4 regions of the Streptomyces sp. AC627_RSS907 genome follow, and region 1 is predicted to be linked to each of the others. Evidence: riboswitches for the same ligand, from Rfam matches in the RefSeq annotation. Region 1 holds a riboswitch; each other region holds the start of a gene.

What was found. A riboswitch is a leader RNA that binds a small molecule or an ion and turns the genes downstream of it on or off. The one in region 1 is predicted to bind cyclic di-AMP.
Positions count from the first base shown of each region.
Region 2: another riboswitch for cyclic di-AMP. It lies ahead of KUM32_RS25140 (transglycosylase family protein); the one in region 1 lies ahead of KUM32_RS34980 (M23 family metallopeptidase).
Region 3: another riboswitch for cyclic di-AMP. It lies ahead of KUM32_RS12000 (M23 family metallopeptidase); the one in region 1 lies ahead of KUM32_RS34980 (M23 family metallopeptidase).
Region 4: another riboswitch for cyclic di-AMP. It lies ahead of KUM32_RS12830 (M23 family metallopeptidase); the one in region 1 lies ahead of KUM32_RS34980 (M23 family metallopeptidase).

Region 1 is NZ_JAGMUE010000289.1:221,424-224,622, reverse strand. Features, by position in the region: gene KUM32_RS34985 (tyrosine-protein phosphatase) at 1-703, opposite strand, end outside; partial or broken gene KUM32_RS44200 (alpha-galactosidase) at 798-946, shown strand; cyclic di-AMP (ydaO/yuaA leader) riboswitch at 1,324-1,482, shown strand; gene KUM32_RS34980 (M23 family metallopeptidase) at 1,487-2,410, shown strand; gene KUM32_RS34975 (SGNH/GDSL hydrolase family protein) at 2,617-3,199, shown strand, end outside.
Region 2 is NZ_JAGMUE010000115.1:1,099-4,297, forward strand. Features, by position in the region: partial or broken gene KUM32_RS25130 (cytochrome P450) at 1-239, shown strand, start outside; gene KUM32_RS25135 (transglycosylase family protein) at 383-1,426, shown strand; cyclic di-AMP (ydaO/yuaA leader) riboswitch at 1,610-1,775, shown strand; gene KUM32_RS25140 (transglycosylase family protein) at 1,780-2,511, shown strand; gene eno (phosphopyruvate hydratase) at 2,814-3,199, shown strand, end outside.
Region 3 is NZ_JAGMUE010000044.1:7,193-10,391, forward strand. Features, by position in the region: gene KUM32_RS11995 (PrsW family intramembrane metalloprotease) at 1-706, shown strand, start outside; gene KUM32_RS12000 (M23 family metallopeptidase) at 839-1,873, opposite strand; cyclic di-AMP (ydaO/yuaA leader) riboswitch at 1,885-2,041, opposite strand; gene KUM32_RS12005 (PP2C family protein-serine/threonine phosphatase) at 2,285-3,199, opposite strand, start outside.
Region 4 is NZ_JAGMUE010000047.1:19,815-23,013, forward strand. Features, by position in the region: gene KUM32_RS12825 (pitrilysin family protein) at 1-778, shown strand, start outside; cyclic di-AMP (ydaO/yuaA leader) riboswitch at 969-1,131, shown strand; gene KUM32_RS12830 (M23 family metallopeptidase) at 1,144-1,908, shown strand; gene KUM32_RS12835 (GntR family transcriptional regulator) at 2,097-2,795, shown strand; gene KUM32_RS12840 (HPr family phosphocarrier protein) at 2,918-3,199, opposite strand.

The DNA of each region.
Region 1 (3,199 bases):
CCACTGTCTCGAAGGCCGCGGCCAGATACTCGGCGCGCGCGTCGAACAGCGGGCTCAGCAGCTCCATGACCTCGGGGGAGTACGCCGAGGCGGCGGAGCTGCTGCGGTGCACCTTGTAGCGGCGGTGCGCGGCGTTCGACTTCAGGTAGTCCTCGACGACGGCCTCGCGTTCGACACCGAGGGCGAGCAGGGTGATCGCGATCGACAGACCCGCGCGGTCCTTGCCGGCCGCGCAGTGCATGAGGGCGGGGACGCTGTCCTCGGCGAGTGCGTGCAGCACGCGGGAGTGCTCCGTTGTGCGCTCCTTGATGATCGTGCGGTAGGAGCCGATCATCCGCTGGGCGCCCTTGTCGTCCGCCAGGATCTCGCGCAGCTGGTCGAGGTCGCCGTCGCGGACCATCTTCCAGAACTCGGCGCCGTCGGCCGGATCGCTCAGCGGCAGGTTCACGTTGCGCACGCCCGGCAGCTCGACGTCGGGGCCCTCGAGCTTCTGGTCGGCCGCGTTGCGGAAGTCGAAGATGGTGTGCAGGCCCAGCGAGGCCAGGAACGCCGCGTCCTCCTCGGTGGCGTGCGCCAGGTGGCCGCTGCGGAACAGCACCCCCTGCCGCACCCGCCGTCCGTCCACGGTCGGCAGCCCGCCCAGGTCACGGAAGTTGCGCACACCGGCCAGCTCGGGCTCGGTCGACGGGACCTGCTGCGTCACGGGGGCTCCTCCCACTCCGCCCCGTCGGCGCTGCTCGACGACGGGCGCCACTCGACGATACGGCATCCCCTGCCTGCGGCAGTGAGTTGTGAAGGCACTGGTGGACCGGCTGTGGGCCGACCACCCGGGCGGTGCCTTCGCGTCCTGCCCGGATGGCGGCGGCCGGGCCGGTCTCGGTGTGCTCGCCCGCCGGGACACGGGGTGCGGACCTCGGCCGACACCGATCCGCTCGACCGGCTCGCCTCCGGGAGGGCTTCAGCCGGCCGCGGAGACCTCGACGCCACGGTGTTCCGACTCGACCGTATTCGGGCGTTCTGTTCTGAATTGAGGCTTGACGCCCAACGTGACCTGGAATAAAGGAGGCTGGGGCGGTCTCGCGTGAGCAGCGTCATATCCGTGACCGTGAGTTGCTCGTCATGCTCACGTAATTCAATCGGTTTTCAAGGCGCTTCACGGGAAACGGCGCACGCGGAATCGACGGAGTGTGACCGGTGATTCCCGCAACGGATCACGGAAAACACGTGCCCGGGCAATTCCTCGCTTGTCCCCGCGCGGCCGGGTCCCTTACGTTCACCACCGATCCGGACGGACGCCTAATCCTGCCGCCGACCGGAGCCCGCACTCATCCATCACCCGTACCCGGCAGGAGCGGGGGACCCACAGGCAGGACCGCCTGTTCCGGTTCCCGGAACAGGCTCGGGGTAAAGCCGCGCCCCTGCGCGGCCGGGCATCTCCAGCCCGCACCCGACAGCTCACCTCGCAGGCGCCGGAGAGGAACTCACCATGCCCGCGAAGGGTAAGCACCGTCGTACCAAGGCCATGCGCCTCACCCGCACCCTCGCCGTCGCCGGAACCGGTGGCGCCGCGCTCGCCCTCCCGCTGATGGGTGCCGCCGGCGCGCAGGCCGCTCCCGCGCAGTCCGCCTCCGAGCAGGCCGTGCGGTCCGTCCCGGCGACAGCAGGGCAGGCCGCCGGGAAGAACCCGGGCACGACGACGTACACCGTCAGGAGCGGGGACTCCCTGTCGGGGATCGCCGACGAGCAGCACGTCGACGGCGGCTGGAAGAAGCTCTACTCGGACAACCGCGAGGCCATCGGCTCCGACCCGTCGCTGATCCACCCGGGCCTCGAACTGTCCCTCGGCCGGCCGGCGGCGACCACCCCGGAGCAGCCCGCGGACAAGCCGGCCGAGAAGCCCGCCGCCCCGAAGCCCGCCGCGTCGGAGGACACCGTCTCGGAGAAGTCGCCGAACGCCACGACGACCTCCTCCCGCACGAGCACCCAGTCCGCAGGCACCGCCAGCGGCTACACCTCCCCCGTCCCCGGCGGCAGCGTCGGAACCCCGTACCACCAGTCGGGCAGCATGTGGTCCAGCGGCTACCACACCGGCACGGACTTCGTCGTCCCGACCGGCACCCCGCTCAAGGCCGTCGGCGCCGGCACGGTCGTCTCCGCCGGCTGGGGCGGCGCGTACGGCAACCAGGTCGTCATCGAGCTCGCCGACGGCCACTACGCCCAGTACGCCCACCTGTCCTCGCTCTCCGTCTCCGCCGGCCAGTCGGTGACGGCGGGCCAGCAGGTCGGCCTCTCGGGTGCCACCGGCAACGTGACCGGCCCCCACCTGCACTTCGAGATCCGCACCACGCCGGACTACGGCTCGGACGTGGACCCGCTGGCCTTCCTGCGCTCGCACGGCGTCCTGGTCTGACGACGGTTCCGGCGCGGCCCTCGCGCCGGAACGAAGGCCGGGCCCCGGTCCCGGGGTCCGGCCTTCGGCGTATTCCGCAATTGACGAACACTTTAGGCGTGGTCTTTCTCACCGCCCGTCAACCCCTTCCTACGGTCGCGTAGGTCACATTCCACGGTGAATCATGGGCCGATGTGGCAGACGATTCGAAGAGTGACAGCAGAGCAGTGATCGGGTCGTACGTGGCGGTGGGGGACAGCTTCACCGAGGGCGTCGGTGACCCCGGCCCCGACGGGGCGTTCGTCGGCTGGGCCGACCGGTTCGCCGTACTGCTCGCAGACCGGCGCCCCGAGGGCGACTTCACGTACACGAACCTCGCCGTGCGCGGCAGGCTGCTCGACCAGATCGTGGCGGAACAGGTCCCGCGGGCCGTCGAACTCGCACCGGACCTCGTCTCGTTCTGTGCGGGCGGCAACGACATCATCCGGCCCGGCACCGATCCCGACGAGGTGGCCGAGCGGTTCGAGCGGGCGGTGGCCGCGCTGACCGCCGCGGCCGGCACCGTCCTGGTGACGACCGGGTTCGACACCCGCGGGGTGCCGGTCCTCAAGCATCTGCGCGGCAAGATCGCCACGTACAACGGACACGTGCGCGCCGTCGCCGACCGCTACGGCTGCCCGGTGCTCGACCTGTGGTCGCTCCGGAGCGTCCAGGACCGCAGGGCGTGGGACGCGGACCGGCTGCACCTCTCCGCGGAGGGCCACACCCGCGTGGCGCTGCGGGCGGGCCAGGTCCTCGGCCTCGGCGTCC
Region 2 (3,199 bases), on a different contig from region 1:
AGCACCTCGGGTACGGCCACGGCATCCACTACTGCCTCGGCGCCCCGCTCGCCCGGCTGGAGGGGCAGACGGCGCTCGCCACGCTCCTCACCCGCCTCCCGGACCTGCGCCTCGCCGCGGAACCGGCCGAGCTGCGCTGGCGCGGCGGACTCATCATGCGCGGTCTGCGCACCCTGCCCGTCTCCTTCACACCGGGCACGTCATCGGCCGACAAGGGTGGCCCGGCGACGCAAAAGTGACACGCGCTCAACTCTGTGATCTTCACGTGATCTGTGCGGGATGAACTTGTGACAGGCGATCATCTGCCTATACGTTCACGGATCAGCGTGGTGGGGAGCATCGTCCACCGCGTGGCCCACGTCGTCTCGTGAAAGGTCGTCGCATGCTCTCCGGGAACGGTCGTCACCGCCGCCCCCGCCAGGCTCCCGCCCTGGTCGTCGCCGCCGGAGTGACCGGCTCCGCCATCGCGATCCCCCTCCTCGGCGCCACCGGCGCCCACGCGGCCGACGGGGTGAACTGGGACCGGGTCGCCGAGTGCGAGACCGGCGGAGCCTGGAGCCAGAACAGCGGCAACGGGTACTACGGCGGCCTGCAGCTGTCCCAGGAGGCATGGGAGCAGTACGGCGGTCTGGCGTACGCGCCGAGCGCCGACCAGGCCAGTCGCGCCCAGCAGATAAGAGTCGCCGAGAAGATCCACGCGGCCCAGGGCATCGCCGCCTGGCCGACCTGCGCCGTGCTCTCGGGGCTGGGCGACGACCGGGTGCCCGCGGACAGCGGTACGGCGGCGACGGGTGACGGCCCGTCGAAGGGGTCGGACACCTCGGGGACGTCGACCGCCCCCGAGTCGGCCGAATCGCCGGAACCGTCCGGTGTCTCCGGCTCCTCCGGTCCGGCCGGGACGACGGAGCCGACGTCCGGCACGTCGCCTTCCTCTTCCGCCCCGCCGACTCCTGACTCCTCGTCGGCCACGGAGGACGAACCGGCCAAGTCCGACACATCCACCGAATCCGATTCCACGGCGCGCACCGACCGGCGCGGGTCCGGCGGTTCGTCCACGGCCACGCCCGAGGACGGGGAGACGGGCAAGGCGGGGCAGGAGGGCGGCACTTCGGGGCTCACCGACACCGGGGACTCCGGTTCGGGCCGGCACCGCGGCGGCAGTGCCGACGAGGGGACGGCGGACGGCCGTACGGCTGGGTCGTCGGGCCGGCACGCCTCGCGCGGCGAGGGTGGCGCGCGGGAGGTCGTGGACGGCTCCTACACCGTCCGTTCCGGTGACAGTCTCTGGGGCATCGCCGACTCCCTTGAGATCGACGGCGGATGGCACTCGCTGTACGCCGGCAACAAGACGGTCGTCGGCGACGACCCGGACCACATCCTGCCCGGTCAGACCCTTACGGTCACGGGCGAACCGGTCGAGAAGTAGGGGGAGTTCGCGTCACGGTTCGGGGGCGTATGTCCGTTTTGGATCTCGTGAGAGATAGGTCTCAGAAGCCGTGATCGTCTTTGAAAAACCGCGGAGCGCGTGCCTACGGTCATGACCGCTCGCCACCGCGGGCCCCGGTTGCCGCAACGCCGAATCCTGCCAGCGGCCGTCCGGGAACAGTCGTCGCGTCGAGCGCCGAAGGCAGGAGCGGGGGACCCAAGGTAGGTGCCGCACCGGGCAGTTGACCGGAGCGGCTAGGGGTGGAGCCGAGTTCCGTGAGGAACCCGGCCGGGCAACTCAACCGGCCCGAACCCGACAGCTCACCTCGCAGGCGTCGGTGAGGGGATCGATCCATGCTGTTCTCCGGCAAGGGCAAGCACCGTCGTCCGTCCAAGGCCACCCGTGTCATCGCCGTCGCCGGTGTCACCGGCGCGGCCGTCGCCGCCCCGCTGATGGCGGCCGGCAACGCCTCCGCCGCCACCGCGTCCGAGTGGGACACCGTCGCCCAGTGCGAGTCCGGCGGCAACTGGTCCATCAACACCGGCAACGGCTACTACGGCGGCCTGCAGTTCTCCGCCTCCACCTGGGCCGCCTACGGCGGTACGCAGTACGCCGCCACCGCCGACCAGGCCACCAAGGCGCAGCAGATCGCGGTCGCCGAGAAGGTGCTCGCCGGTCAGGGCAAGGGTGCCTGGCCGGTCTGCGGCACCGGCCTGTCGAACGCCGCGTACACCGGTGGCGGCTCGGGAGGGACCCAGGACAGCGGTTCCTCGCAGGGCTCCGACTCCGGCGGCTCCGAGAGCGCGCAGAGCCAGAGCGGTGGCTCCACCGAGCGTTCCACCGAGCAGAAGGCCTCCCGCTCCGCCGAGCGTCCGGCGGCCAAGAAGGAGACCGTCACCACCCCGACCGGCAAGAAGGTCGAGAAGGGTGACGGCGAGTACAAGGTCGTCGAGGGCGACACCCTCAGCTCGATCGCCGAGGCGCACGACGTCAAGGGTGGCTGGGCGAAGCTGTTCCAGCTGAACGACGACATCGTCGACGACGCCGACCTGATCTACCCGGGCCAGCAGCTGCACCTGAAGTAAGCGGCGGCCCCCTTGCTCCCGTCCCGGTGCGTGTTCCCCCGTACGCGCCGGGACGGGATTTTCACGTTCCGCCCCCGCCGCCGCTCCTGGGCCCCGCTCCCGTCCCGCTTCGCTCCCCGATTCCGCCTCCGTTTCCGCGGACGTCTTTGTTCCGTTCGGAAACAATTTACTCTCGGTTCTGTCCATCGGGTGGGCGACCGGCTGGCCGATCGCCCGGAGCCGGTTAGGCTCGTCCCGCAGAGCCGCTGCGGTCCTGCGGACCCGCGTCACACCGAAGCGTCACATTGAAGAAGGAGATGCTCGTGCCGTCCATCGACGTCGTCGTAGCCCGGGAAATCCTGGACTCCCGAGGCAACCCCACGGTCGAGGTCGAGGTCGGCCTCGACGACGGCAGCACGGGTCGTGCCGCCGTGCCGTCCGGTGCCTCCACCGGCGCCTTCGAGGCCATCGAACTCCGTGACGGCGATGCCAACCGTTACCTGGGCAAGGGCGTCGAGAAGGCCGTCCTGGCCGTCATCGAGCAGATCGGCCCGGAGCTCGTCGGCTACGACGCCACCGAGCAGCGCCTGATCGACCAGGCGATGTTCGACCTCGACGCCACCGACAACAAGGGCTCGCTCGGCGCCAACGCCATCCTCGGCGTCTCGCTCGCCGTCGCCCACGCCGCCTCCGAGGCCAGCGACCTGCC
Region 3 (3,199 bases), on a different contig from region 1:
CACCGTGCTCACCGGCATCGGCTTCGGCGCCGCCGCGCTCCTGGCCGACCGCCGGCACCTGCACCGCGCCCTGCTCCCGCTGTCCGGTCTGCTGCTCGCGATGGGCATGCACGCCCTGTGGAACGGTTCGGCCTCGTTCGGCGAGTACGGCTTCCTCGCGGTGTACGCGGCCTTCATGCTCCCCGCGTTCGGCCTGCTGACCTGGCTGGTGATCTGGACCCGGCAGCGCGAACTGGGCACCGTGCGGGCCGAACTGCCCGCGTACGTGGCGGCCGGGTGGCTGGCGCCGGCGGAGCCGTTCGTCCTCGGCTCGATGCGCGCCCGCCGCATCGCCCGGCAGCACGCCCGCCGGCACGCCGGGAAGCCGGCGGCGCGGGCGGTGGCGCAGTACGAGGCGTACGCGACCTCACTGGCCTTCCTGCGGCAGCGGGGGCGCCGGGGCAGGGCGGGCGCCGACTACGTCGTACGGGAGCGGGAACTGCTGGACGCCCTGTGGCAGCGACGGGACGCGGCACGTCCGGCCCTGGAGCACGCGGCCCTCGTCACGGCGCCGCGGGCCGTGCCACCGTGGCGGGGGCCCGGGGCGTACGGCCCCTACCCATGCCACGGCCCGTACGGCTACGTCTCCACGACGCCGGTGCCGCCGCAGTACCCCGCGCCGCACTGGTATCTGCCGTACCCGTCGCCCCGTCCCTACCAGCGATAGCCGCCCGGACGTCCGGCCCTGGCGGCGAGGCCTGGGCGAACGGCTTCCGCGGGGACCGGCAGCCCTGACGTCGGGGGGTCTGCGTCAGGACCGCCGGGGATCAGCGGCGGCGGGCGCCGGGAACGGTGCGGCTCAGAGAGTGAGGCCCTTGCTCTGCAGCCACGCCATGGGGTCGACGCCGCCGCCCGAGGCCGTGTGGACCTCCAGGTGGAGGTGGGCGCCCGTGACGTTGCCGGTGGCGCCGACGCGGCCGATGACGTCACCGGTGCTGACCTTCTGGCCGACGCTGACGCTGATGGAGGACTGGTGGGCGTACCAGATCTCGGTGCCGTCCTCGAGGGTGAGCACCGTCTTGTAGCCGTACGACCCGTCATAGCCGGCCGACGTGATCGTGCCGCTGTGCACCGCCTTGAGCAGCGTGCCCGTGGGTGCGGCGAAGTCGAGGCCGGTGTGGTGACCGGAGGACCAGTAGGCGCCGGCCTGGCCGAAGGTGGAGGAGATCGTGTACGAGGAGGTCGGCAGCGTGTACTGCTTGGCCAGCTTCGCGAGCCGCTCGGCCTCGGCCTTCTTCGCGGCCTCCTCCTCCGCCTTCTTCTTGGCGGCGGCGGCCTTGGCCTTGGCTTCCCTCTCCGCCTTGGCGGCGGCTTCCGCGGCCTGCTTCTCGGCGGCGGCCGCAGCCTCCGCGGCGGCCTTGCTCTCGACCTGGGCCTGCTGCTGCTCGGCCTGCGCCATGATCCGGGCCCGCAGGGTCTCACCGGCGTCGGTGGTGCCCTCCGTGGTGTCGGTGGAGGTCGTGCCGATGCTGCTGAGGGGGGTGGCGGTGCCCTGCGGCTCCGGCTCCTCGTCGCTGTCGGAGATCAGCGAGCCCACGTTCGGCAGGTCCGGCATGGAGATCGGCACCGGCGGCTTGCCGGTCTGCGCGCTGGCCATGCCGCCCGCTCCGACGGCGGCGATGACACCGACGCCGAGGACGGTGGAGCTGCGGGCGAGCCCGCCGCGCTGCTTGGCGACGCGGTGCCGGCCGCGTACGGGGCGGATGGACTCCTCGGTGGGGTTCCATTCCTCCCAGGGGCCCTCTTCGGCGCGGTGGCCGTCGTAGCCGAAGGTGTCGGTGCCGTGCCCGCTGGGCACGAACGGGGCCTCGGGGGCAGGCCGGTTGGACGCCACGTGGGCGTACTCCTTTCCTTCCTTCCGCCTACCGGGTTAGCTGACGGGTTCGGAGCAGGAAGGTCTCCTACGCGCGTATACCGGCCGTGTCTCCACGGCGGCATACGCCCGATTCACCCCAAGGTGGTGGTTCCCCGGTTCCCTTACGGGATTCGGCGCGTGCGCACGGAGCCGCCTTCTGTGACGGCTGGGACGACCGCGCTGCGTTATCGAACGTTAATAGACGGGGGCCTCGGATTCCAAGCCGTTCCGCTTGATCGTTAACGGATCCCCGGCGGACGTAAGCCTCACGAGCGGCGAAAACAGGGCGACTTGACCACCCCTCAGCGGCGCCTTCCCTCCAGGCCTCTTCTGATGGTGTGTCAGTTGTTATGCGGAGGGCGCTCGCACCGTCACCGATCGTGATGACGGTCAGGGCCGTCGTACGGCGAGCAGGGCCATGTCGTCCGCCATGCCGCCACCGGAGTGCCGGCGCACGTCTTCGGCCAGGGTGTCGAGCAGTCGGGCCGGATGCCGGAAGACGGAACCGGCCAGGCGCTCGTGCGGCTCGTAGAACGCGTTCCGGTCGTCGCGGGCTTCCGACAGGCCGTCGGTGTACAGCAGCAGCGTGGCCCCACCGGGGAAGTCGACCTCCTCCGCCCGGTCGGGCCACACACCCAGCTCTCCCATGCCGAGCGGCAGCGCCGACTCCCGGGCGGGCAGCGAGAGCAGGGTGCCGTCGGCGTACAGCAGCAGGGGTGGCGGATGGCCCCGGTTGACGATGCGGACCACGCCCGCGCCGTGCGGGAGTTCGGCGAGGACTGCGGTGGTGAACCCCTCGAAGGCGTCCAGGCCTTCCCGCCGGGTGCCCTCGCGAGCCAGGGCCCGTTCCAGGCGCTGCGCCACCGCCTCCAGCGTCGACTCCTGCTCGGCGGCCTCCCGGAAGGCGCCGATCACGACCGCGACGGCGGCCACCGCGCCCATGCCCTTGCCCCGCACGTCCCCGACGATGAGCCGCACGCCGTGCGCGCTGTCCTGCACCGCGTACAGGTCACCGCCGATGAAGGCGTCGGCCTGCGCGGCCTCGTAGCGGGCGGCGATCTCGAAGCCGCCGATCCGCTCGGCGGGCTCGGGCAGCACGGCGCGCTGGGCGGCCTCGGCGATCTCACGGACGGACACGAGACGCTCGTCGGTGCGGCGGACGAAGGCGTTGACGAGGACGGCGAGCGCCGCGACCGTCGCGATGGTGATCAGCTCCGTGAGGGAGTCGACGTAGTGGGCGACACCCTTGGTGAGCTGGAGCCCGATCACGGCGACGACGGCGGCGACGCCGGTGAGCACCGTGCC
Region 4 (3,199 bases), on a different contig from region 1:
CCGCCCCGCCACGGCCACCGCCGTGGTGGTCGGCGACCTCACCGGCGTCGACCTCGACGCGCTGCTCGGCGACACGCTGGGCGCGTGGACCGGTTCCACCGCCGAGCCGCGCCCCGTGCCCCGGGTGACCGCCGACGACACCGGCCGGGTCGTCATCGTGGACCGCCCCGGAGCGGTCCAGACGCAGTTGCTGATCGGCCGCACCGGCGCCGACCGGCACGATCGCGTGTGGCCCGCGCAGGTGCTCGGCACCTACTGCCTGGGCGGCACCCTCACCTCCCGCCTGGACCGCGTCCTGCGTGAGGAGAAGGGATACACCTACGGCGTACGGGCGTTCGGCCAGGTCCTGCGGTCCGCCCCCGACGGCACGGGCGCCGCCATGCTCGCCATCAGCGGCTCCGTCGACACCCCCAACACCGGCCCCGCCCTGCAGGACCTGTGGACCGTGCTGCGCACGCTCGCCGAGGGCGGGCTCACCGACGCCGAGCGCGACGTCGCGGTGCAGAACCTCGTCGGTGTGGCGCCGCTGAAGTACGAGACCGCGGCGGCCGTGGCGAGCACGCTGGCCGACCAGGTCGAGCAGCACCTGCCCGACGACTACCAGGCCACGCTCTACCGTCAACTCGCCGAGACCGGCACGGTGGAGGCCACGGCGGCGGTGGTGAACGCCTTCCCGGTGGACCGGCTGGTGACGGTCCTCGTCGGTGACGCGGCGCAGATCAAGGAGCCGGTCGAGGCCCTCGGCATCGGCGAAGTCACCGTGGTGGCCGCCGAGTAGGGCGGACGGGTGAAGGGGCCCTGGTGACGGATGTGTCACCAGGGCTGCCTTTTGTCCGAATTGAGAGAGAGGCTGCCCGTCTGCCCTGTGGCATGCGCTACAAAAAGCCGGTTGCGTTTGAGGATTGAAGGCAGCCGCGTCTAGCGTCGTCCGGGCTGTTCGTCAGGCAGTGCGCCGCACCCGCGGCACCGGACAGTCATCGCCGAGTCCCCGTACGGCGCGAGCCAGGGGAGCCGGGGACCCACCGCAGTCCCTGGGGTGAATCGGACGCCCGCGCCCAGCGCGGGGGTCCGTAGGAGACCTTCCTGCTCCGAACCCGTCAGCTAACCCGGTAGGCGAGAGGGAAGGAAAGGAACAGCCTCCACATGGCGTTCACGCGCGCCACCGGTAAGCACCGCCGTCCCAGCCGGATGCACCGCACCACCGCCCGCGCGGCGGGTGTCGCGGCCCTCGCGACCACCGGCGTCGTCGGCACCCTCGCGGCTCCGGCGCTCGCCGCCGAGCCCGAGGTGGAGCAGAGCGGACTCACCCCGGTCGTCACCATCGGCGACTCCGTGGCCCACGAGATCGACGCCCAGGCCGCCGCGCAGAAGCAGGCCGCCCTGGACGCCGCCGCCCGTGAGGCGGCCGAGGAGGCCGCGCGCGAGCGGGCGGCCGAGGCGGCCGAGGAGGCGCGCGAGGCCAAGGAGCGCGCCGCGCGCGAGGCGGAGCGCAAGCGCCTCAACACCTTCGTGGCGCCGATCACCGCCTCCTACGTCTCCACCGCCTACCAGGCCGGCAGCTCCCTGTGGTCCTCCGGCAGTCACACCGGCATCGACTTCCACGCCTCCAGCGGCACCACCGTGCACGCGGTCGGCGTCGGCACGGTCGTCGAGGCCGGCTGGGGCGGCGCGTACGGCAACCAGGTCGTGATCAGGATGCACGACGGCACGTACACCCAGTACGGCCACCTGTCGTCCATCGGCGTCCGGGTGGGTCAGTCGGTCGTCGCCGGCCAGCAGATCGGCCTCTCCGGTGCCACCGGCAACGTCACCGGACCCCACCTGCACTTCGAGGCCCGCACGAGCCCCGAGTACGGCTCGGACATCGACCCCGTCGCCTACCTCCGCTCCCACGGCGTCAACGTCTGACGGCGGACGGCACGGCGACCGAAAGCCCCGGCTCCCCGAGCCGGGGCTTTCGGATTTCCGGGGGCGGTGTTGTCCAAAAAATATCCATGAAATCCGCCGCGCCGTCCGAATGTCCGCCCCATTGGCCTAGAGTCACGGAACACACGTCAATCGTCGACGTTTCACGGGGATTAAGGCGGAGGTCGGTCATGCGTATTCCGGCGCACTCGGTGTGCACGGCGATCCGGGACGACATCGTCGCCGGCGTCCACGGACGCGGCAGCCGGCTCACCGAGGAACTCCTCGCCCGCCGCTACGGCGTCTCCCGCGTCCCCGTCCGCGAGGCGCTGCGCACGCTGGAGGCCGAGGGGTTCGTGGTGACCCGGCGGCACGCGGGCGCGTGCGTCGCGGAGCCGTCCGAGCAGGAGGCCGCCGACCTGTTGGAGACGCGTACGCTCCTGGAGCCGCTCGGCGCTTCCCGGGCCGCCCGGCGCCGCACCGAGGCCCATCTCAAGGTGCTGCGCGGGCTGGTCAGACTGGGCCAGGAACGCGCCAGGCGGGGCAGCGGCGAGGACCTGCGTTCACTGGGCGGCTGGTTCCACGAGACCCTCGCGCAGGCCGCCGGCAGTCCCTCCCTGACGGCGCTGCTGACCCAGTTGCGCCACAAGATCGCCTGGATGTACGCCGTGGACGCGCCGGCCGGGCCGGTGGAGTGCTGGGCGGAGCACGGCGCGATCGTCGACGCGGTGGCCCGGGGCGACGCCGAGCGCGCGCGGGCGCTCATGGCGCTGCACACCGAGCGGTCGGTACCGGCCCACCGGTTGCGATTCGCCTCCGACGGTGACCAGCGGGCGGAACGTGTGAGGAACTCGCAACGTCCCGTAAACATGTCGAGCCTGCGGCATTAACGCGGGCGCCGTATACAAAGAGGAGCTGATTCCGGGGGCCATTTTCTGCTGCCCGGAAAAGGGAAAGCGAAAGGCCCACTCCGTGGTCCGGTCCGGGGCGGGCCTTTCGGTGCTGCCGTCGCTCAGACGGTCTCGGGGAGTTCTTCGAGACCCTCGGAGACCAGCTTCGCCAGCCGCTCCAGGGCGGCCTCCGCGCCCTCGGCGTCGGAGGCGAGGACGATCTCCTCGCCGCCCTGGGCGCCGAGACCGAGGACGGCCAGCATGGAGGCCGCGTTGACGGGGGCCCCGTCGGCCTTGGCGATCGTCACCGGGACGCCTGTGGCCGTGGCGGCTCGGACGAAGATGGAGGCGGGGCGGGCGTGGAGACCCTCGGCCCAGCCGACGTTGACGCGGCGCTCAGCCAT